3 regions of the Salimicrobium jeotgali genome follow, and region 2 is predicted to be linked to each of the others. Evidence: a T-box and tRNA genes for the amino acid it is inferred to sense, from the RefSeq annotation. Region 2 holds a T-box; the other regions hold tRNA genes.
What was found. A T-box is a leader RNA that pairs with one kind of tRNA and senses whether it is charged. The one in region 2 lies ahead of leuS (leucine--tRNA ligase), so its partner is inferred to be a tRNA-Leu.
Positions count from the first base shown of each region.

Region 1: it has a tRNA-Leu gene. The T-box ahead of leuS (leucine--tRNA ligase) is inferred to sense a tRNA for this amino acid. The anticodon was not compared.
Region 3: it has a tRNA-Leu gene. The T-box ahead of leuS (leucine--tRNA ligase) is inferred to sense a tRNA for this amino acid. The anticodon was not compared.

Region 1 is NZ_CP011361.2:1,990,128-1,997,637, forward strand. Features, by position in the region: gene AAV35_RS09910 (methylated-DNA--[protein]-cysteine S-methyltransferase) at 1-443, opposite strand, end outside; gene queG (tRNA epoxyqueuosine(34) reductase QueG) at 461-1,594, opposite strand; gene AAV35_RS09920 (ABC-ATPase domain-containing protein) at 1,616-3,322, opposite strand; tRNA gene AAV35_RS09925 (tRNA-Gly) at 3,462-3,535, opposite strand; gene AAV35_RS09930 (hemerythrin domain-containing protein) at 3,638-4,087, opposite strand; tRNA gene AAV35_RS09935 (tRNA-Leu) at 4,236-4,318, opposite strand; tRNA gene AAV35_RS09940 (tRNA-Cys) at 4,340-4,413, opposite strand; tRNA gene AAV35_RS09945 (tRNA-Gly) at 4,426-4,497, opposite strand; tRNA gene AAV35_RS09950 (tRNA-Gln) at 4,499-4,573, opposite strand; tRNA gene AAV35_RS09955 (tRNA-His) at 4,585-4,660, opposite strand; tRNA gene AAV35_RS09960 (tRNA-Trp) at 4,676-4,746, opposite strand; tRNA gene AAV35_RS09965 (tRNA-Tyr) at 4,752-4,837, opposite strand; tRNA gene AAV35_RS09970 (tRNA-Thr) at 4,856-4,931, opposite strand; tRNA gene AAV35_RS09975 (tRNA-Phe) at 4,937-5,012, opposite strand; tRNA gene AAV35_RS09980 (tRNA-Asp) at 5,028-5,104, opposite strand; tRNA gene AAV35_RS09985 (tRNA-Met) at 5,111-5,187, opposite strand; tRNA gene AAV35_RS09990 (tRNA-Val) at 5,208-5,283, opposite strand; tRNA gene AAV35_RS09995 (tRNA-Glu) at 5,294-5,368, opposite strand; tRNA gene AAV35_RS10000 (tRNA-Ser) at 5,370-5,461, opposite strand; tRNA gene AAV35_RS10005 (tRNA-Asn) at 5,467-5,541, opposite strand; rRNA gene rrf (5S ribosomal RNA) at 5,553-5,667, opposite strand; rRNA gene AAV35_RS10015 (23S ribosomal RNA) at 5,780-7,510, opposite strand, start outside.
Region 2 is NZ_CP011361.2:833,557-841,066, forward strand. Features, by position in the region: gene AAV35_RS04155 (alpha/beta hydrolase) at 1-240, shown strand, start outside; gene AAV35_RS04160 (tetraprenyl-beta-curcumene synthase family protein) at 256-1,320, shown strand; gene mnmM (tRNA 5-(aminomethyl)-2-thiouridylate-methyltransferase MnmM) at 1,330-1,902, opposite strand; T-box leader at 2,203-2,401, shown strand; gene leuS (leucine--tRNA ligase) at 2,525-4,939, shown strand; gene AAV35_RS04175 (rhodanese-like domain-containing protein) at 5,043-5,357, shown strand; gene AAV35_RS04180 (rhodanese-like domain-containing protein) at 5,371-5,706, shown strand; rRNA gene AAV35_RS04185 (16S ribosomal RNA) at 6,163-7,510, shown strand, end outside.
Region 3 is NZ_CP011361.2:2,354,970-2,362,479, reverse strand. Features, by position in the region: gene AAV35_RS11840 (Tex family protein) at 1-1,272, shown strand, start outside; gene AAV35_RS11835 (SprT family protein) at 1,351-1,806, shown strand; tRNA gene AAV35_RS11830 (tRNA-Asn) at 1,947-2,021, shown strand; tRNA gene AAV35_RS11825 (tRNA-Ser) at 2,027-2,118, shown strand; tRNA gene AAV35_RS11820 (tRNA-Glu) at 2,125-2,196, shown strand; tRNA gene AAV35_RS11815 (tRNA-Asp) at 2,204-2,280, shown strand; tRNA gene AAV35_RS11810 (tRNA-Gln) at 2,294-2,368, shown strand; tRNA gene AAV35_RS11805 (tRNA-Lys) at 2,466-2,538, shown strand; tRNA gene AAV35_RS11800 (tRNA-Leu) at 2,546-2,630, shown strand; tRNA gene AAV35_RS11795 (tRNA-Leu) at 2,647-2,731, shown strand; tRNA gene AAV35_RS11790 (tRNA-Arg) at 2,747-2,820, shown strand; tRNA gene AAV35_RS11785 (tRNA-Pro) at 2,835-2,911, shown strand; tRNA gene AAV35_RS11780 (tRNA-Gly) at 2,934-3,007, shown strand; tRNA gene AAV35_RS11775 (tRNA-Ile) at 3,019-3,095, shown strand; rRNA gene AAV35_RS11770 (16S ribosomal RNA) at 3,180-4,749, shown strand; rRNA gene AAV35_RS11765 (23S ribosomal RNA) at 4,973-7,510, shown strand, end outside.

The sequences.
Region 1 (7,510 bases), 1.2 Mb from region 2:
TTCTGGCCTACCACTCGGTGGCACGGGACTACGATGGAAAAAGGGTTTTTGTTCATGGCTCCTCCTACGGCACGTACGGCTTTTCGGTTACCGGCGCTCTCCGCCAGACCTTTATAAGTGATGGTCTCCCCGTACGGAACTTCCATCACGAGCGCTTCCCAAATATTCTTTTGAAAGGAGGTACCGTAAAATTTATAAGGAAGGCTGAACGAGTACCTTTCCCTGTTAAAATACTCCTTTAGCTGCCTCTCAGTTTCCTGCAGCAGCTTTGTTTCTTTTTCTATCAACTCCGGAGATTTATCGATAAAGGAGTGGATGTGGTTCTCATGAAGTTCCCCTTTTTCGGAGGCGGACCCGTAGTCCAGACGGATCAAACGCTCCTCATCGGCCGTTGCGAGCATCGGTCCGAGCGGAGTGGTCATTTCCTTCTGATAAAATAACATTTCTTCACTTCTCCTTTTCAATTCATCTGAAAAGCTAAACCTTTCTCCATTTCTTCTTTCACTTTTTCATCAGTCTCATCTCCTCTGGCCATCTCGAGCTCCTCGAAACATTCCGGCGTTCCGATTTTTCCGAGACTGTACGCAGCCGTACCCCTGATTACAGGGCGGGGGTCGTTCTTCATAAGATGTACAAGGTCCTCTACCGCCTCTATTTCCCGGTAATGACCGAGAGCCAGAATAGCATTACGCTGAATCGGTTTCTTTCCGCGCCACGATCCTGCCATTCTGCCGAACTTTTCTTTGAACTCCCGGTTGGATATGCGAAGAATAGGGCGGAGTACAGGTTTGACTTTCTCCGGGTCTGGCTCGAACTCTTCGTGAAGATGGAAATCTTTTTTGCGGTTGAACGGGCAAACCGTCTGACAAGTATCACAACCGTAGACTCTGTTCCCTATTTTCGTACGGTATTCATCTTCGAGAAAACCTTTGGTCTGGGTCAGAAAAGCGATGCATCGATTGGCATTCAGCTGCCCGCCCTGGACAAGGGCATCCGTTGGACACGAATCTACGCAAATATTACAGTCCCCACATCCTTCCTGGATCGGCTCATCCGGAGCGAACGGAAGATTTGTCACCAGTTCACCGAGATAAACGTAGGAACCGAACTCGGGGGTGATTATCGCACAGTTTTTTCCGCTGAACCCGATCCCTGCCCTCTCGGCTACGGCACGGTCTGACAGCTCCCCTGTGTCTACCATCAGTTTCAATTCAACTTCAGGAACCTTTTCACGGAGAAAAGAACCGAGCAGCTGCAGTTTTTCGCGTAAAACCGTGTGGTAATCCTCCCCCCACGAAGCACGGGCGAACTGGCCGCGTCGCGCCCCTTTCTCGTTTTTAGGGGGATTTTCCATTTTTGAAGGATAGGCGAGCGCGATAGAAATGATAGATTGGGAAGAGGGAAGGAGGCGTTCAGGTTCCGTACGCTCTTCCGGACTCCCCTTTTCGAACCCCGAGTGATATCCCAGCTGTTCCTGTCGTATCAGCCGGGATTTCAATTCGCCGAATACGTCTGCGCTGGCAAAACCTATTTTATCGATTCCTATTTCCTTGCTGTAGGCAATCGTTTCCCTCTTTAATTGTTCGGCATCCATACGTGCGCTCCTCCTTCTCCCTTACCTTAGATCCTCCACCTTTGCGGTACGGATTCTGTTTAAGGTGGCTGCAATTTCAAACTTTCTCGGTCTGGCCAGTTCCCCGGGATGCTGATTCCTGAAAGGAGCGGCGAAGGAAAGTCCTTCTGCATCAATCTGTTTATCAATCGCATCTACCAGTTCTTTCAGCGTCTCTTTTTTCTTCAGCATACCCTGTTTATTCATATGGGTGATCAGATCAGCGATGAACCTCGTCTGAGAAGCATCAACGAGCTGCTCAAGTCCTTCCATGCGTATGTCGTGCCTTCCCATAATTATATGATACATCCCCTTGGACTGCACTTTTTCCTTCTTCCCGCGCTGGGCCTGAATGGTGGCCGGAAGAAAAGACCGCGCCGGCAGGGAACCGAAAGAAAATTCCTCTTTCTTACGTTCGCTCGGGTAACGGGAAGCTATTTCCCTGGCCCTGGCCGTCACATCATGCGGGATGTACTGATCCATCATTATCACGTGATCGGCAGCGTGGAAATATTCACCGGATCCACCCATGACGAGGATCGTCGAGACATCGAGCTCATCCCTCATCTGCTCGATTTTATCGATGAAAGGGGTGATCGGCTCTTTCTCTTTAGCAACAAGTTCCTGCATACGTTCATCCCGGATCATAAAGTTCGTCGCACTGGTGTCTTCGTCTATCAATAGAGCTCCGGCACCTGTCTCAAGCGCCTCGACCACATTCGCAGCCTGCGATGTACTTCCGCTCGCATCCTCTGTTGTAAAAGTGGAGGTATCGGTGCCGTGCGGTAGATTCTTAATGAAAGAGGAAATATCGACGTTTGTAACTTTCCTTCCATCTTCCGCTCTCACTTTAACGGCGTCCGGAGCAGTGATGACATATTCGCGCCCATCTCCCTGTTTATGAGGATACACCCCTCTCTCAATGGCCTGGAGCAGGGTGCTTTTTCCGTGATAGCCGCCCCCTACTATCAGCGTGATGCCTTTTTTGATTGCCATACCTGTGAGCGGTTCTGTGCGATGTGGCAAAGAGATGGAAACCCGGTTCTCTTCCGGACTTTCAAAAGGTACTGCGTTTTTCATCGGTCGCTGGCTGATTCCGCTTTCCCTTGGGAGAACAGACCCGTCCGCTATGAATGCTTCCCAGTCATTTTTCTCCATTTCTTCTCGGATTGCGTCGTACTGATCGGCAAGTTCACATGCCTGATCAATCTCCTCATCTTTTATAGACATAATCGACTGTTCCACTATCGCAGGTAGGACTTCGAAAAAAAGTTTTTCAGCTTCCTTTCCGTTAATTCGGCGTCCATTCGCCGGCAGGCCTACCGTGAAACAGAGCACTGTAGAATCCTGTTCTATCATAACCGCGGTACGTTCAAGAACTTCCTGACCCGGCTGATCCATTCCTACATCTCCGCTTTTTCCCGAACCTTTCACGTTCGATTTATGCTTCTTCACCGTTTCTGAAACGCATCGGGTAAGTGTATCTTCCGTATAAACTCTTCTTGATCTGGAGGTCGTCCACTCCTTTTTGATGGAACGTTTCGCTTCCGGAACTCTTATTCTTATTTTGGAAGGGGCCGCAAAAGGGTCTCCCTGCACATAGTCGATGTGAAGCTTGTAATCCCGGAAAGAATAAGTCCCCTGGATCTGTTTATATCCCTTGTAACTTTTCCCGTCTATTTCTTTTAAATGTTTTTTCAGCTGTTGCATGATAACACTTCCTTTCATAAAATCTGTCTCATCTATATGTATGTATCCATTTTCAATCATGAAAAAACGCAATGCTTCGTTATTCATTAACGAAACACTGCGTTGGCACGTGGTATGAAAACATAATTTCAAACACTAGTGGAGCGGGTGAGGAGAATCGAACTCCCGTCATCAGCTTGGAAGGCTGAGGTTTTACCACTAAACTACACCCGCCCGAAGAGGTCAGGACAACTTCAAGGGATAGTTTACATTGTAACAACGACCAGAAAGGGTTTCAACCTTTTTATTTAAAAAAACGCAACTTGGAAAGTTGCGTTACTTACCACTGTAACTGTCAATGTGAAACTTGCCTTCCACTTTATAAAGTTCTTTATCCGGAACTGCACTTTCTATTTTCGGAAAGATGACCCTTTCTTCCATTCTAATGTGATCATGAAGCTTCTCTCCCAATTCCTGAAACACTTTATAATCGAATCTCTCCAGCTTACGCAGTTTAACGATAAGTCCACGTATCACTGTATGATCGATAAGCATTTTCTCTATATCTTCATCCTCTTCTATCTTTGCATAGCAGGCGTACAGCGGGAGAAGGATTTCCTCTTCTTCCCTGAAGTGTGCTTCCCCATCATTTTCCCAGAAATCTTCAATATCCTTCATAATTTCTCTGAACTTGTCTTTTTCTTCTGTTTTCTGTAACTTCTGAGCAAGTACAAGACCATGGTGATGGTGGTGCGACAAAGGAACTAACGCTTCGTGTCGTTTCATTTTTATCCCTCCTACCCTCTTTATACCACAAATCCGGGTAATAAATCATCTGTCCGTAATACGTACTTCCGCCTTCTGGAAGGAAGGAGCTGACTTTATGTATTCATTACAAAAAAACTACCAGGATTCTGGTAGTTTTCATTATATATAGCGAAGGTGGGATTCGAACCCACACGCCCAGAAGGCACAGCATTTTGAGTGCTGCGTGTCTGCCAGTTCCACCACTTCGCCACGATTTTTATGTTTATTTTTTGGAGGCGGCAACCGGATTCGAACCGGTGATAAAGGAGTTGCAGTCCTCTGCCTTGCCACTTGGCTATGCCGCCATAACCTCAAAGAGCGAGAGACGGGATTCGAACCCGCGACCCCCACCTTGGCAAGGTGGTGTTCTACCACTGAACTACTCTCGCATGGCTGGGCTAGCTGGATTCGAACCAGCGCATGACGGTACCAAAAACCGTTGCCTTACCGCTTGGCCATAGCCCAACAATAAAAAATGGGGCGACTGATGGGAATCGAACCCACGAATGCCGGAGCCACAATCCGGTGCGTTAACCACTTCGCCACAGTCGCCATAGATTGAAAAAACAGGGGTAGTAGGACTCGAACCCACATCGGCGGTTTTGGAGACCGCTGTTCTGCCTTTGAACTATACCCCTAAAAATGGTGGAGGGAGCAGGACTCGAACCTGCGAACCCGATGGGAGCGGATTTACAGTCCGCCGCGTTTGGCCAACTTCGCTATCCCTCCATTTTTTATTAAAGTATCTGGTGCCGGCCAGAGGACTTGAACCCCCAACCTACTGATTACAAATCAGTTGCTCTACCAATTGAGCTAGGCCGGCAAAAGTGGTGGCTCGGGACGGAATCGAACCGCCGACACACGGATTTTCAGTCCGTTGCTCTACCGACTGAGCTACCGAGCCACTTTTATGTATTAATGGCGGTCCGGACGGGACTCGAACCCGCGACCTCCTGCGTGACAGGCAGGCATTCTAACCAACTGAACTACCGGACCAAAATTTGGTTGCGGGGGCAGGATTTGAACCTGCGACCTCCGGGTTATGAGCCCGACGAGCTGCCAGACTGCTCCACCCCGCGATGTTGAAGTATAACTTCTATGGTGGAGGATGCAGGGCTCGAACCTGCGACCCCTTGCTTGTAAGGCAAGTGCTCTCCCAGCTGAGCTAATCCTCCAGTGAAATAGTGGTGACCCGTACGGGATTCGAACCCGTGTTACCGCCGTGAAAGGGCGGTGTCTTAACCACTTGACCAACGGGCCATGGCGGAGAGAGAGGGATTCGAACCCTCGAGACCCGAAAGGGCCTACACGAGTTCCAATCGTGCTCCTTAAGCCAGACTCGGACATCTCTCCAGAAATGGCTCCACCGGTAGGATTCGAACCTACGACAAATCGGTTAACAGCCGATTGCTCTACCACTGAGCTACGGTGGAATATTGAAACGACCTGGCAGCGCCCTACTCTTGCGGGGGGTAACCCCGACTACCATCGGCGCGGAAGAACTTAACTTCTGTGTTCGGCATGGGAACAGGTGTGACCTCTTCGCTATTGCCACCAGATCTACAATTGAACTTTCCTTCGGACAAAAACCATTATATTGTTCCGAATGGAAAATTTCAAGAGGTTTTTTGAAAAACCTTCAAAACTGGATAAGAAACATACGACCAACGTATAGAGAAGATCTCGATGGATTAGTATCCGTCTGCTGCACGTGTCGCCACGCTTCCACACCGGACCTATCAACCTCTTCGTCTCAGAGGCATCTCTACAAAGGGAAATCTCATCTCAAGGGGGGCTTCATGCTTAGATGCTTTCAGCACTTATCCCGTCCACACGTAGCTACCCAGCAATGCTCCTGGCGGAACAACTGGTACACCAGCGGTGTGTCCATCCCGGTCCTCTCGTACTAAGGACAGCTCCTTTCAAATTTCCAACGCCCACGACGGATAGGGACCGAACTGTCTCACGACGTTCTGAACCCAGCTCGCGTACCGCTTTAATGGGCGAACAGCCCAACCCTTGGGACCGACTACAGCCCCAGGATGCGATGAGCCGACATCGAGGTGCCAAACCTCCCCGTCGATGTGGACTCTTGGGGGAGATAAGCCTGTTATCCCCGGGGTAGCTTTTATCCGTTGAGCGACGGCCCTTCCATGCGGTACCGCCGGATCACTAAGTCCGACTTTCGTCCCTGCTCGACTTGTAGGTCTCGCAGTCAAGCTCCCTTGTGCCTTTACACGCTGCGAATGATTTCCAACCATTCTGAGGGAACCTTTGAGCGCCTCCGTTACTTTTTGGGAGGCGACCGCCCCAGTCAAACTGCCCACCTGACACTGTCTCCGGACCGGATCACGGTCCTGGGTTAGAATGTCCGTACCGCCAGGGTGGTATCCCACGGGCGCCTCCACCGAAGCTTGCGCTCCGGTTTCGATGGCTCCCACCTATCCTGTACAAGCGATACCAACATTCAATATCAGGCTACAGTAAAGCTCCACGGGGTCTTTCCGTCCTGTCGCGGGTAATGCGCATCTTCACGCATCGTATAATTTCACCGGGTCTCTCGTTGAGACAGTGCCCAAGTCGTTGCACCTTTCGTGCGGGTCGGAACTTACCCGACAAGGAATTTCGCTACCTTAGGACCGTTATAGTTACGGCCGCCGTTTACTGGGGCTTCGGTTCAACGCTTCGCTTACGCTAACGCATCCCCTTAACCTTCCAGCACCGGGCAGGTGTCAGCCCCTATACTTCACCTTACGGTTTCGCAGAGACCTGTGTTTTTGGTAAACAGTCGCTTGGGCCTCTTCACTGCGGCTCCTCGGCAGAGGAGCACCCCTTCTCCCGAAGTTACGGGGTCATTTTGCCGAGTTCCTTAACGAGAGTTCTCCCGATCACCTTAGGATACTCTCCTCGCCTACCTGTGTTGGTTTGCGGTACGGGCACCCGCCATCCTCGCTAGAGGCTTTTCTTGGCAGTGTGAAATCAGGAGCTTCGATACTCATGTTCTCTCCCCATCACTGCTTGCACTTGCCGGACGGATTTGCCTATCCGACGCGCTCACAGCTTGGACGCACACATCCAATGGTGCGCTCTCCCTATCCTCCTGCGTCCCCCCGTTCGCTCGAACGGAGGCGGGTGGTACAGGAATCTCCACCTGTTGTCCATCGCCTACGCCTTTCGGCCTCGGCTTAGGTCCCGACTAACCCTGAGTGGACGAGCCTTCCTCAGGAACCCTTAGGCTTACGGTGAAAGAGATTCTCACTCTTTTTTCGCTACTTATACCGGCATTCTCACTTCCAGTCGCTCCACCAGTCCTCACGGTCTGACTTCACAGCTCCTGGAACGCTCTCCTACCACTTGCATCATCGATGCAAATCCGTAGCTTCGGTGGTGTGTTTAGCCCCG
Region 2 (7,510 bases):
TTTCAAAGAGCTATCAAAGTCGCTCGCGACAAACCGTTCAGCGATGTCCCCCTCCTCCTCATGCAGGCAGGAGAGGACAAGATGGTGAACTCTGAAGACACGAAGCGCTGGTTCGATGCACAGAATTTGACGGAGAAGGCTTACAAAGAATGGCCGGGCCTTTATCATGAACTGTTCAATGAGCCGGAGTGGGAAGAAGTTTACCGTTACGCTTTAAGTTTTATAGAAATACACCGTTAAGAGGAGGATCCAGTTTTGGCAAAGCAGGCACCGAAGCAACCGATAGCCCTGATGTATCAGGGGTACAGATTTATATTTCCAGAGGTTTACCGTCAATTGGAGGCCTGGAAAGAGAGGGCGGCGGATATTCCGGATCCCGAACTGAGATTTCAGGCAACAGACAGTATAGAGAAAAAAGCTTTTCACTGTGAGGGAGGCGGGCTTTTCTCCCTGCTATCCGGAGCGCAGTGGAAAGAAACCGTCACTTTCGTAGTGGCATACCAGACCATCTGTGATTACCTGGATAATTTATGTGACCAGAGCGAATCCCTGGACCCGAAAGACTTCGAAAGTCTCCACTTTGCGCTGGAAGATGCGGTTCATCCCGATTATGAACACCGTGATTATTATGCATTCAGAGAAGAGAAGGAAGACGGGGGATACCTGAGTGAACTCGTTTCCACCTGCCAGGGTGTACTGAGCCGTTTTCCGTTCTATCACCTCGTTCAGCTGGACGTGGCGGATCTGAGCGCGTTATACGGAGAGTTCCAGGTGCATAAACACGTGAAGGAAGAAGAGAGAGTGGGGCGCATGCAACAGTGGCATCAGAGAAATATGTCCAGGGTACCGGATATGCAGTGGTATGATTTTTCAGCCAGCACCGCTTCTACCATGGGAGTATATACGCTCGTCGCCTATGCTGCGGGGAAAAGGGTGAACAGAGAGTTGGTCCGGCGTGTCAGAAACTGTTACTTCCCTTACATGCAGGGGATGCACATACTGCTTGATTACTACATTGACCAGGCAGAAGACGAAGCGGATGGTGAGATGAACTTCTGTACATATTACCCTTCCAACGAAGCGCTGAAAAAACGTATAGGAGAATTCATGGAGGAGACAGATCGTAAAATAGCGGAGCTTCCGGATGCCGACTTTCATCAGATGCTCCGCGAAGGTGTCGTGAGCATGTATCTGGCCGACGAGAAAGTTAAGGAGCTTCCCGGCTCTTCTTCGATGGTGCCATACCTCCTGAATAAGAGCGGGACAAGAAGCTGGTTCTTCTACCTGAATGTTAAAGCTTACCATAAACTGAAAGCCTGACCACAAAGGTCAGGCTTTTTCTAATGCTACAATGAAAGGTGCATTGTTTTTCTGATTGAGAAATTCGTACTTGAGTACGTGAACCGAACGCTGATCAAGATTTCCGGCGTATTCCATCACTTTTTCTTTCTCTTTTTTTCCACCTTCATGACCGTGGTAGACGACGAGGACTACGAGACCGCCTTTTTCCATAACTGAAAGGATATTATCAATGGCTTCAATGGTGTGCTCGGGGGTAGTAACGACGGTTTTATCGCTTCCCGGCAGAAACCCCAGGTTAAAGATGGCCCCTCTGATATTCGGATGACGCTCCTCCGGTATGTATTTCAGCGCTTCTGCGTGAGACGCTTCATTTAAAGTCACCTGATGAACCGAGTTATTCTCTTTCAGTCTGGCAGCTGTAGCTTCTATTGCGTCCTTCTGGATATCAAACCCGTACACATGGCCGGACTCTTTTGTGAGACTGGCCAGAAAAAGAGTGTCGTGGCCGTTTCCGCAAGTAGCATCAATGGCTATATCCCCTTCGGTTACTGCTTTCTTCATCAGTTCGTGTGAAAAGGGGAGGACTCTGTCGAGATTCATAATGCTCCTCCTTTAAAATAAAATGGAGAAATCATTGTATCATATCAAAAAGAAAAACATCGCCTTTTTATTTCGACGATGTTTTACCTTTGGAAGATCCACGTTTGGACACTGTATTATAAGCTTTGCGAGCGTATCTTTTCGTTTTTTCCGGATTGCGTTTTGCGTAGGATACCGCTTTTCTGATTAAATTTTTCATTTTATCACCTCATATTTAGTCCTTCCCGCTGCAGGAGTTTCTGAAACACAGGAAACAGTTGACAAAGAGGGCTGTATTCATTAAGATACGGTTATAATTGAGGCTGCGTGATAAGGGGAATAGTAGCAATCGAAAAAATACAGAGAGACAGCGGCCGGTGAAAGCTGTTTTTGATTCGTTGTGAACTCGCCCCTGTACTTAAAAGCACGTATCCCGGCTTATCCACCGTTATCGGAACCGAGTGAGCGAAAAATTCGCTAATGTGGGTGGTACCGCGGGATACAGCCTCTCGTCCCATAATTATTGGGAGGGGAGGCTTTTTTTCTGGTTTTGAACAAATAGAAGAAAATTCGATCCGAGGTTTCAGGTTTGATGATTCCATATAGTAATGACACAGTACATAGTTGAACAGGAGGAAGGTAAATGGCTTTTAATCATAAGAACATAGAGAAGAAATGGCAGACCTATTGGCTCGAGAATAAGGTGTTCAAATCCGAAACGGATACAGACAAAGAGAAGTTCTATGCTCTGGATATGTTCCCTTATCCGTCCGGATCAGGTCTTCACGTCGGGCACCCGGAGGGGTATACAGCTACGGATATCCTCTCGAGAATGAAGCGGATGCAGGGGTATGAAGTACTTCACCCGATGGGATGGGACGCTTTCGGGCTACCGGCTGAGCAGCACGCTCTCGATACCGGGAATGATCCGGAAGAATTCACTGCGCACAACATCGAAACGTTCCGTCGACAGATCCAGGAACTCGGTTTCTCCTACGACTGGGACAGGGAAATTAACACGACGGATCCCGACTATTATAAATGGACGCAGTGGATTTTCCTTAAATTGTACGAAAGGGGACTCGCTTATATAGATGAAGTTCCTGTAAACTGGTGCCCGGCTCTCGGCACGGTTCTTGCCAATGAAGAAGTGATCGATGGAAAGAGTGAGCGGGGCGACCATCCGGTGGAACGCCGGCCGATGAAACAATGGATGCTCAAAATCACTGCTTATGCGGACAGACTGCTGGATGATCTTGAAGAACTGGACTGGCCGGAGAGCATTAAGGATATGCAGCGTAACTGGATCGGGAAATCCGAAGGGGCGGAAGTGGAATTCGATATCGAAGGTTTCAATGAATCTTTCAAAGCGTTCACCACCCGGCCGGACACTCTTTTCGGTGCTACATATGCTGTGTTTGCCCCGGAACATCCTTACATTGAAAATATAACCGCCGAAGAACAGAAAGAAGCGGTCCAGAAATACGTTAACGAAGCAATGAATAAGAGCGATCTTGAAAGAACGGATCTTGCCAAAGGAAAATCTGGCGTTTTTACGGGCGCTTATGCTGTCAACCCGGTTAATGGAAAGAAACTTCCGATCTGGGTAGCCGATTATGTCCTTATGAGCTACGGGAGCGGTGCAATCATGGCAGTTCCGGCTCATGATGAACGGGACTACGAATTCGCGCGTAAATTCGATCTTGAAATCATTCCGGTCGTCGAAGGAGGAGATGTGGAAGAGGAAGCTTATACGGGTGAAGGCCCCCACATCAATTCCGATTTTCTAAATGGACTTTATAAAGAGGAAGCAATAGATAAAGCGATCCAGTGGCTTGAAGAAAACGGCAAAGGCCAAAAACAGACGACTTACCGTCTCCGTGACTGGCTGTTCAGCCGTCAGCGTTACTGGGGAGAACCGATACCTGTTATCCACTGGGAAGACGGGTCTGTAACCGCAGTACCTGAAGAAGACCTTCCGATTGAACTGCCGAAGACGACGGAGATCAAACCGTCCGGTACGGGAGAATCGCCGCTTGCGAATATCAGTGACTGGGTGAACGTTACGGACCCTGAAACGGGAATGAAAGGGAAGAGAGAAACGAATACGATGCCTCAGTGGGCCGGCAGCTGCTGGTACTACCTGCGGTTTATCGATTCCGATAATGACGAAACGTTCGCGGATTACGAGAAGCTGAAAAAATGGCTCCCTGTAGATATCTACATCGGCGGCGCAGAACATGCCGTTCTGCATCTGCTTTACGCACGTTTCTGGCACAAAGTGCTTTACGATGCAGGAGTAGTACCGACGAAGGAACCTTTCCAGCAGCTGTTCAACCAGGGTATGATTCTTGGTGAAGGCAACGAAAAAATGAGTAAATCGAAAGGGAACGTAGTTAACCCGGACGATATCATTCATACTCACGGAGCGGATACTCTTCGTCTTTATGAGATGTTTATGGGGCCGCTGGAGGCGTCTATCGCGTGGTCTGAAAACGGACTTGAAGGAGCACGGCGTTTCCTTGACCGTGTGTGGAGAATCGTTTCTCCTGAAGGGAAGCTGAACCCTGCCATAAAAGAAGATGCAGATAAAGAAGCTCTGGAAAAAACGTATCATGAAACAGTGATGAAAGTGACGGAGAACTTCGAAGATCTTCGTTTTAATACGGGTATTTCCCAAATGATGGTGTTCATTAATGACGCTTATAAAGCAGACGAGATCCCTAAAACTTTTATGGAAGGATTCGTTAAACTGCTTTCCACTGTGGCGCCTCACGTCAGTGAAGAAATGTGGTCGAATCTTGGTCACGAGGGAACGATTGCGTACGAACCATGGCCGACGTTCGACCCTGAAAAACTCATAGAGGAAGAAGTTGAGATTGTCGTCCAGGTGATGGGGAAAGTCCGCGCCAAAATGATGGTGAACAAGGAAGCTTCTAAAGAAGATCTTGAAAAATCCGCCCTGGAACATGAAGAAGTCAAGCCGTGGCTTGAAGGGAAAACAGTAAGAAAAGTTATTGCCGTACCCGGAAAACTGGTTAATATTGTAGCTGATTAATTATGCGCCTGTCCCTTTGCCCGGGGGCAGGCTTTTTTCTTGACTTCTAATGAAGATTTAATAGAATTACAATTGCAAAACCTAAAAAAGGAGGATGGTCAACATGAGTACTATTCCTGAAATGAACGGTGAAACACTCGAACAGAAGTTGAAAAACGGAGAAAATATAACAGTTATAGATGTGCGGGAAGACGAAGAAGTCGAAGAAGGTATGATTCCGGGAGCTAAACACGTCCGTTTAGGAGATTTGCAGGATAGATACACCGAACTGGATAAAGAGGACAATCACGTAGTCGTCTGCCGTTCCGGAAGGAGAAGTATGAAAGCGTCCGAATTTCTTAAAGAGAACGGATTCACAACCGTTACCAATCTCGAAGGCGGTATGCTGGGATGGCCCGGAGACGTCCGCAAAAAATAAAGAAGGTGAAAAGATGATTTATTGGGGTGGGACAGCAGCTATCGCTCTGCTTTTGTTTATTACCACGCGTACAAAAGGATGGAACGGGCTGCAGACCTTAAATGATAATGAAATCAGCGACAATGATTATTGTGTGATTGATATAAGAGACTATATTTCTGCACACCGCTCTCCTTATCCGGGAGCAGAGAACATCCCTCTCAGTTATCTGCCGAGAGAAGTGAAGGAAAGATTCGACTGCCCGAAAGAAATTCTTCTCGTCACAGATGACGAACGGGGAGCGGTAAAAGCCGCCAGACTGTTGAGAAAGAAAAGAAATCAGTCTGTATATTATGTGAAAGCTTCCTGAGAGAAGTGAAAAAGGAAAAAGCACAAAAACCGAAACCTGACGTTCGGTTTTTGTGCTTTTTGTATCGTAAGAAAAAGAGGATAATGGTATCCGAAAGCAGTGAAGCGCAGGGCAAGGAAAAGAGGAACCCGTGAACATTCACATGCTTTATCCGGGTCAGTGATACCCTGTGTATGCGGGGGGGTGCCGGTATATTCACTAGCGCAAAATCATTATCGGTAAAAAACATAAATTAAATTTCAAAAAGTCATTGACCTTCGAAGCTGTAGAGTGTAATATTGTTTTTGCTGCTTTGAAAGGCAGAAAAAACAGAGTGAATTAATTGTTGACTTTCTGTAACTGAAAGTGGTACAATAGTTTTACTTCGCATTAATAAGTAGATCTTTGAAAACTGAACAATGTTTTATGCCATGCGTCAATTTTTTGAACGAATTATGATTGAGCTAATCAATCTCTTTTATGGAGAGTTTGATCCTGGCTCAGGACGAACGCTGGCGGCGTGCCTAATACATGCAAGTCGAGCGCGGGAAGCGAGCAGAAGCCCTTCGGGGCGGACGCTCGTGGAACGAGCGGCGGACGGGTGAGTAACACGTGGGCAACCTGCCTGTAAGACCGGAATAACCCCGGGAAACCGGGGCTAATGCCGGATAACCCAACGGTTCTCCTGAACCGATGGTAAAAGGATGGCTTCTTGCTATCGCTTACAGATGGGCCCGCGGCGCATTAGCTGGTTGGTGAGGTAACGGCTCACCAAGGCGACGATGCGTAGCCGACCTGAGAGGGTGATCGGCCACACTGGGACTGAGACACGGCCCAGACTCCTACGGGAGGCAGCAGTAGGGAATCTTCCGCAATGGACGAAAGTCTGACGGAGCAACGCCGCGTGAATGATGAAGGTCTTCGGATCGTAAAATTCTGTTGTGAGGGAAGAACAAGGACCGTGCGAACAGAACGGTCCCTTGACGGTACCTCACGAGGAAGCCCCGGCTAACTACGTGCCAGCAGCCGCGGTAATACGTAGGGGGCAAGCGTTGTCCGGAATTATTGGGCGTAAAGGGCACGCAGGCGGTTCCTTAAGTCTGATGTGAAAGCCCGTGGCTCAACCACGGATGGCCATTGGAAACTGGGGAACTTGAGAACTGAAGAGGAGAGTGGAATTCCACGTGTAGCGGTGAAATGCGTAGATATGTGGAGGAACACCAGTGGCGAAGGCGACTCTCTGGTCGGTTTCTGACGCTGAGGTGCGAAAGCGTGGGTAGCAAACAGGATTAGATACCCTGGTAGTCCACGCCGTAAACGCTGAGTGCTAGGTGTTAGGGGGCTTCCACCCCTTAGTGCTGAAGTTAACGCATTAAGCACTCCGCCTGGGGAGTACGGCCGCAAGGCTGAAACTCAAAGGAATTGACGGGGGCCCGCACAAGCGGTGGAGCATGTGGTTTAATTCGAAGCAACGCGAAGAACCTTACCAGGTCTTGACATCCTTGGCTACTTCCAGAGATGGAAGGTTCCCTTCGGGGACCAAGTGACAGGTGGTGCATGGTTGTCGTCAGCTCGTGTCGTGAGATGTTGGGTTAAGTCCCGCAACGAGCGCAACCCCTAATCTTAGTTGCCAGCATTCAGTTGGGCACTCTAAGGTGACTGCCGGTGACAAACCGGAGGAAGGCGGGGATGACGTCAAATCATCATGCCCCTTATGACCTGGGCTACACACGTGCTACAATGGATGGGACAAACGGAAGCGAACCCGCGAGGGGTAGCCAATCCGAGAAACCCATTCTCAGTTCGGATTGCAGGCTGCAACTCG
Region 3 (7,510 bases), 1.2 Mb from region 2:
GAACAGGCGATTGACGTGTTTTCGAAAAATTTGAGGAGTCTTTTGCTGCAGCCTCCTCTCCAGGGAAAAACAGTTCTCGGCATCGATCCGGCTTACAGAACCGGGTGTAAACTGGCCGTCGTGGATGAGACCGGTAAAGTTCTTGATATTGCAGTCATTTTTCCGACTCCTCCCCGTAAGGATTATCAGGGGGCGGAGAAGAAAGTACAGGAATTGATGAAAAAGCACGATATTGAACTTTTCGCCATCGGTAACGGAACAGCTTCCCGGGAAACGGAACAGTTTTTCGCAGGACTGATTCAGAAACACAGCTGGGACGCTCCTTACATGATTGTGAATGAAGCCGGGGCCAGTGTGTATTCGGCATCGAAACTTGCCCGCGAAGAATTTCCGGATTTTCAGGTGGAAGAAAGAAGTGCCGTCTCGATTGCCAGACGGGTGCAGGACCCGCTCGCCGAACTGGTGAAGATCGACCCGAAATCGATCGGGGTCGGACAATACCAGCATGACGTCAGCCAGAAGCGACTGAACGAATCGCTCACTTTCGTCGTGGAAACGGCAGTGAACCAGGTAGGAGTGAATGCCAACACCGCCTCTTCCTCTCTTTTGCAGTACGTCTCCGGACTGAACAAGACAGTCGCCGGAAACATCGTGAAAAAACGAGAAGAGCTCGGGAAGTTCGCTACCAGGAAAGACTTGAAAAACGTACCGAGGCTGGGAGCGAAAACGTATGAACAAAGTATCGGATTTTTAAGACTGCCGGAAGGGGAGGATCCTCTGGACCGGACGCCGATCCACCCGGAAAGTTATCCGGCGGTCCGTAAGCTGTTGGCAGAGCTTGACCTGGAAAAAGAAGACGCCGGGTCTGACGTACTCGCCGGGAAGCTCGCGGGTATAGATCTGAAACATACGGCGGAGCAGCTTGATGTCGGAGAGTGGACCCTCTCGGACATAATTGAATCGTTGAAGAAACCGTCGCGGGACCTTCGGGATGATCTTCAGAAGCCTCTGCTGAAAACGGACGTACTGACGATGGAGGATCTGGAAGCCGGTATGGAACTTGAAGGAACGGTGCGGAACGTCGTGGACTTCGGAGCTTTCGTCGACGTCGGCGTGAAACAGGACGGACTCGTCCATATATCCAAACTGGCGCAACGTTTCGTCAAGCACCCGATGGACGTAGTTTCGGTCGGAGACGTAGTGACGGTCTGGGTCGAGGAAGTCGATCTGAAAAAACAGCGCGTAGCTCTGACTATGGTGAAAAAATCCTGAGTTTGGGGTGCGGCTAAGTACGGGCAGGCCTTCCGCGGGAGGTCTGCCATCATTTGTGAAAAGAGGAGGGATGGATGTATGGAGGATGAGCAGCTGCTGGAGTGGACGAAAGAGATATCGCGGAGAGACTTTGCGCGCGAGTTCCGTGATGACATAAGATTCAATCCCCGTCTCCGTACTACAGGCGGAAGATATATCCCGAAGGAAAGACGTATTGAAATCAATCGTTTGTACCTGGAAGAATGCGGTCCGGAAGAACTGGAGGGGATCATAAAACACGAGTTGTGTCATTATCACCTCCATATAGAAGGAAAAGGATATCATCACCGGGATGCAGACTTCCGTCGTTTAATGGAAGAAACGGGTTCACCAAGACATTGCACTCCGCTCCCCTCCTCAAAAAAACAGGACTTCCACCATTACAGATGTCGGAGATGCGGTGTTACGTACAGACGGAAGCGCCGTGTGAATACGGATAAATACAGATGTGGCAGATGCAAAGGTATTTTAGAAAAGGTGGATGATGGATATTGACGAATTTGAAGCCGCGTGTTAAGTTAGTATAGCCGTTGAAAGCGGAACGGCGAAAAATCATATTTTCATGCAAATATGATTGACATAACCTTTCATATCATGTAAGATGTTTTACGTCGCTGGTTATTGCGACATCATATTCCACCGTAGCTCAGTGGTAGAGCAATCGGCTGTTAACCGATTTGTCGTAGGTTCGAATCCTACCGGTGGAGCCATATACGGAGAAGTACTCAAGTTGGCTGAAGAGGCGCCCCTGCTAAGGGTGTAGGTCGCGTAAGCGGCGCGAGGGTTCGAATCCCTCCTTCTCCGCCATTATATGGCCCGTTGGTCAAGTGGTTAAGACACCGCCCTTTCACGGCGGTAACACGGGTTCGAATCCCGTACGGGTCATTAGTCCGGTCCGGTAGTTCAGTTGGTTAGAATGCCTGCCTGTCACGCAGGAGGTCGCGGGTTCGAGTCCCGTCCGGACCGCCACTATTTAAATGATTGGGCTATAGCCAAGCGGTAAGGCAACGGTTTTTGGTACCGTCATGCGCTGGTTCGAATCCAGCTAGCCCAGCCATTTTTCTTTTTTGATTTTTCTCTTGACTTTCAAGTATGGAAATTATAAAATAGTTTTTGCGCTTGAAAAACGGATATAATTGAAAGTTTTTAACAGGGAGCCATTAGCTCAGCTGGTAGAGCATCTGACTTTTAATCAGAGGGTCGGAGGTTCGAGCCCTCCATGGCTCACTTCCCTGCGGGTGTGGCGGAATTGGCAGACGCGCTAGATTTAGGATCTAGTGTCTTACGACGTGGGGGTTCAAGTCCCTCCACCCGCACCATTTCATTTCTTTATATGCGGTCGTGGCGGAATCGGCAGACGCGCTAGGTTGAGGGCCTAGTGGGAGTTAATCCCGTGGAGGTTCAAGTCCTCTCGACCGCATTCATCAGTATATAGGCGCCCGTAGCTCAATTGGATAGAGCGTCTGACTACGGATCAGAAGGTTAGGGGTTCAAGTCCTCTCGGGCGCACTGTTTTCTTCTTACGGGAAGTAGCTCAGCTTGGTAGAGCACTTGGTTTGGGACCAAGGGGTCGCAGGTTCGAATCCTGTCTTCCCGACCATCGTTACTTCCAATAACTTAATGCGGGTGTAGTTTAGTGGTAAAACCTCAGCCTTCCAAGCTGATGACGGGGGTTCGATTCCCCTCACCCGCTCCATTTTAACTAATGGGCCTGTAGCTCAGTTGGTCAGAGCGCACGCCTGATAAGCGTGAGGTCGGTGGTTCAAGTCCACTCAGGCCCACCATGAATTAGATCTTTGAAAACTGAACAATGTTTTATGCCATGCGTCAATTTTTTGAACGAATTATGATTGAGCTAATCAATCTCTTTTATGGAGAGTTTGATCCTGGCTCAGGACGAACGCTGGCGGCGTGCCTAATACATGCAAGTCGAGCGCGGGAAGCGAGCAGAAGCCCTTCGGGGCGGACGCTCGTGGAACGAGCGGCGGACGGGTGAGTAACACGTGGGCAACCTGCCTGTAAGACCGGAATAACCCCGGGAAACCGGGGCTAATGCCGGATAACCCAACGGTTCTCCTGAACCGATGGTAAAAGGATGGCCTTTTGGCTATCGCTTACAGATGGGCCCGCGGCGCATTAGCTGGTTGGTGAGGTAACGGCTCACCAAGGCGACGATGCGTAGCCGACCTGAGAGGGTGATCGGCCACACTGGGACTGAGACACGGCCCAGACTCCTACGGGAGGCAGCAGTAGGGAATCTTCCGCAATGGACGAAAGTCTGACGGAGCAACGCCGCGTGAATGATGAAGGTCTTCGGATCGTAAAATTCTGTTGTGAGGGAAGAACAAGGATCGTGCGAACAGAGCGGTCCCTTGACGGTACCTCACGAGGAAGCCCCGGCTAACTACGTGCCAGCAGCCGCGGTAATACGTAGGGGGCAAGCGTTGTCCGGAATTATTGGGCGTAAAGGGCACGCAGGCGGTTCCTTAAGTCTGATGTGAAAGCCCGTGGCTCAACCACGGATGGCCATTGGAAACTGGGGAACTTGAGAACTGAAGAGGAGAGTGGAATTCCACGTGTAGCGGTGAAATGCGTAGATATGTGGAGGAACACCAGTGGCGAAGGCGACTCTCTGGTCGGTTTCTGACGCTGAGGTGCGAAAGCGTGGGTAGCAAACAGGATTAGATACCCTGGTAGTCCACGCCGTAAACGCTGAGTGCTAGGTGTTAGGGGGCTTCCACCCCTTAGTGCTGAAGTTAACGCATTAAGCACTCCGCCTGGGGAGTACGGCCGCAAGGCTGAAACTCAAAGGAATTGACGGGGGCCCGCACAAGCGGTGGAGCATGTGGTTTAATTCGAAGCAACGCGAAGAACCTTACCAGGTCTTGACATCCTTGGCTACTTCCAGAGATGGAAGGTTCCCTTCGGGGACCAAGTGACAGGTGGTGCATGGTTGTCGTCAGCTCGTGTCGTGAGATGTTGGGTTAAGTCCCGCAACGAGCGCAACCCCTAATCTTAGTTGCCAGCATTCAGTTGGGCACTCTAAGGTGACTGCCGGTGACAAACCGGAGGAAGGCGGGGATGACGTCAAATCATCATGCCCCTTATGACCTGGGCTACACACGTGCTACAATGGATGGGACAAACGGAAGCGAACCCGCGAGGGGTAGCCAATCCGAGAAACCCATTCTCAGTTCGGATTGCAGGCTGCAACTCGCCTGCATGAAGCCGGAATCGCTAGTAATCGCAGATCAGCATGCTGCGGTGAATACGTTCCCGGGCCTTGTACACACCGCCCGTCACACCACGAGAGTTGGCAACACCCGAAGCCGGTGAGGTAACCTTTACAGGAGCCAGCCGTCGAAGGTGGGGCCAATGATTGGGGTGAAGTCGTAACAAGGTAGCCGTATCGGAAGGTGCGGCTGGATCACCTCCTTTCTAAGGATAGGAACGGATCTTTCCCCTTACGGGAAGGATCCGCACGAACCGGGCGCTCTTATGGAGCGCTCCGGCGCATGGCTAAAACATGTTCAGTTTTGAGAGATCTATGCTCTCTTTGAACCTTGAAAACTGGATAAGAAACAAACAGACAATATCGTAAGATATTGATCTGGACCAACATCGATCTTTATTTTAGAATGAAGCGTCTTTTCACTAGTATAGTGAAGAAATGAAGGGCGCACGGTGGATGCCTTGGTACCAGGAGCCGATGAAGGACGGGACAAACACCGAAATGCTTCGGGGAGCCGTAAGTAGGCGTTGATCCGAAGATGTCCGAATGGGGGAACCCACTGTCCGTTATGGGACAGTACCGATCACTGAATACATAGGTGATCGGAGGTAGACCCGGGGAACTGAAACATCTCAGTACCCGGAGGAGAGGAAAGCAAATGCGATTTCCCGAGTAGCGGCGAGCGAAACGGAACCAGCCCAAACCAGAGAGCTTGCTCTCTGGGGTTGTAGGACACTCCATTGGAGTTACCAAGAGGGAGGATAGGCGAATCGGACTGGAACGTCCAGCCATAGCAGGTAACAGCCCTGTAGCCGACATCCTCCCTCCTCCGGAGTGGATCCTGAGTACGGCGAAACACGAGAAATTTCGTCGGAATCCGGGAGGACCATCTCCCAAGGCTAAATACTCCCTGGTAACCGATAGTGAACCAGTACCGTGAGGGAAAGGTGAAAAGCACCCCGGAAGGGGAGTGAAAGAGAACCTGAAACCGTGTGCCTACAAGTAGTCGGAGCCCGTTAATGGGTGACGGCGTACCTTTTGTAGAATGGACCGGCGAGTTACGATCGGCTGCAAGGTTAAGCACCGTAGGTGTGGAGCCGCAGCGAAAGCGAGTCTGAACAGGGCGTCTCGAGTAGACGGTCGTAGACCCGAAACCGTGTGATCTACCCATCTCCAGGGTGAAGGTCAGGTAATACTGACTGGAGGCCCGAACCCACGTAAGTTGAAAATTACGGGGATGAGGGGTGGGTAGGGGTGAAATGCCAATCGAACACGGAGATAGCTGGTTCTCTCCGAAATAGCTTTAGGGCTAGCCTTCGGCCAGGAGTCCTGGAGGTAGAGCACTGATTGGATGAGGGGCCCCTACCGGGTTACCGAGTTCAGTCAAACTCCGAATGCCAGCGACTCGCGTCGAGGAGTCAGACCATGGGTGAGAAGGTTCATGGTCAAGAGGGGAACAGCCCAGACCGTCAGCTAAGGTCCCTAAGTGTGTGTTAAGTGGAAAAGGATGTGGCGTTGCTTAGACAACCAGGATGTTAGCTTAGAAGCAGCTATCATTGAAAGAGTGCGTAATAGCTCACTGGTCGAGTGACGCTGCGCCGAAAATGTACCGGGGCTAAACACACCACCGAAGCTACGGATTTGCATCGATGATGCAAGTGGTAGGAGAGCGTTCCAGGAGCTGTGAAGTCAGACCGTGAGGACTGGTGGAGCGACTGGAAGTGAGAATGCCGGTATAAGTAGCGAAAAAAGAGTGAGAATCTCTTTCACCGTAAGCCTAAGGGTTCCTGAGGAAGGCTCGTCCACTCAGGGTTAGTCGGGACCTAAGCCGAGGCCGAAAGGCGTAGGCGATGGACAACAGGTGGAGATTCCTGTACCACCCGCCTCCGTTCGAGCGAACGGGGGGACGCAGGAGGATAGGGAGAGCGCACCATTGGATGTGTGCGTCCAAGCTGTGAGCGCGTCGGATAGGCAAATCCGTCCGGCAAGTGCAAGCAGTGATGGGGAGAGAACATGAGTATCGAAGCTCCTGATTTCACACTGCCAAGAAAAGCCTCTAGCGAGGATGGCGGGTGCCCGTACCGCAAACCAACACAGGTAGGCGAGGAGAGTATCCTAAGGTGATCGGGAGAACTCTCGTTAAGGAACTCGGCAAAATGACCCCGTAACTTCGGGAGAAGGGGTGCTCCTCTGCCGAGGAGCCGCAGTGAAGAGGCCCAAGCGACTGTTTACCAAAAACACAGGTCTCTGCGAAACCGTAAGGTGAAGTATAGGGGCTGACACCTGCCCGGTGCTGGAAGGTTAAGGGGATGCGTTAGCGTAAGCGAAGCGTTGAACCGAAGCCCCAGTAAACGGCGGCCGTAACTATAACGGTCCTAAGGTAGCGAAATTCCTTGTCGGGTAAGTTCCGACCCGCACGAAAGGTGCAACGACTTGGGCACTGTCTCAACGAGAGACCCGGTGAAATTATACGATGCGTGAAGATGCGCATTACCCGCGACAGGACGGAAAGACCCCGTGGAGCTTTACTGTAGCCTGATATTGAATGTTGGTATCGCTTGTACAGGATAGGTGGGAGCCATCGAAACCGGAGCGCAAGCTTCGGTGGAGGCGCCCGTGGGATACCACCCTGGCGGTACGGACATTCTAACCCAGGACCGTGATCCGGTCCGGAGACAGTGTCAGGTGGGCAGTTTGACTGGGGCGGTCGCCTCCCAAAAAGTAACGGAGGCGCTCAAAGGTTCCCTCAGAATGGTTGGAAATCATTCGCAGCGTGTAAAGGCACAAGGGAGCTTGACTGCGAGACCTACAAGTCGAGCAGGGACGAAAGTCGGACTTAGTGATCCGGCGGTACCGCATGGAAGGGCCGTCGCTCAACGGATAAAAGCTACCCCGGGGATAACAGGCTTATCTCCCCCAAGAGTCCACATCGACGGGGAGGTTTGGCACCTCGATGTCGGCTCATCG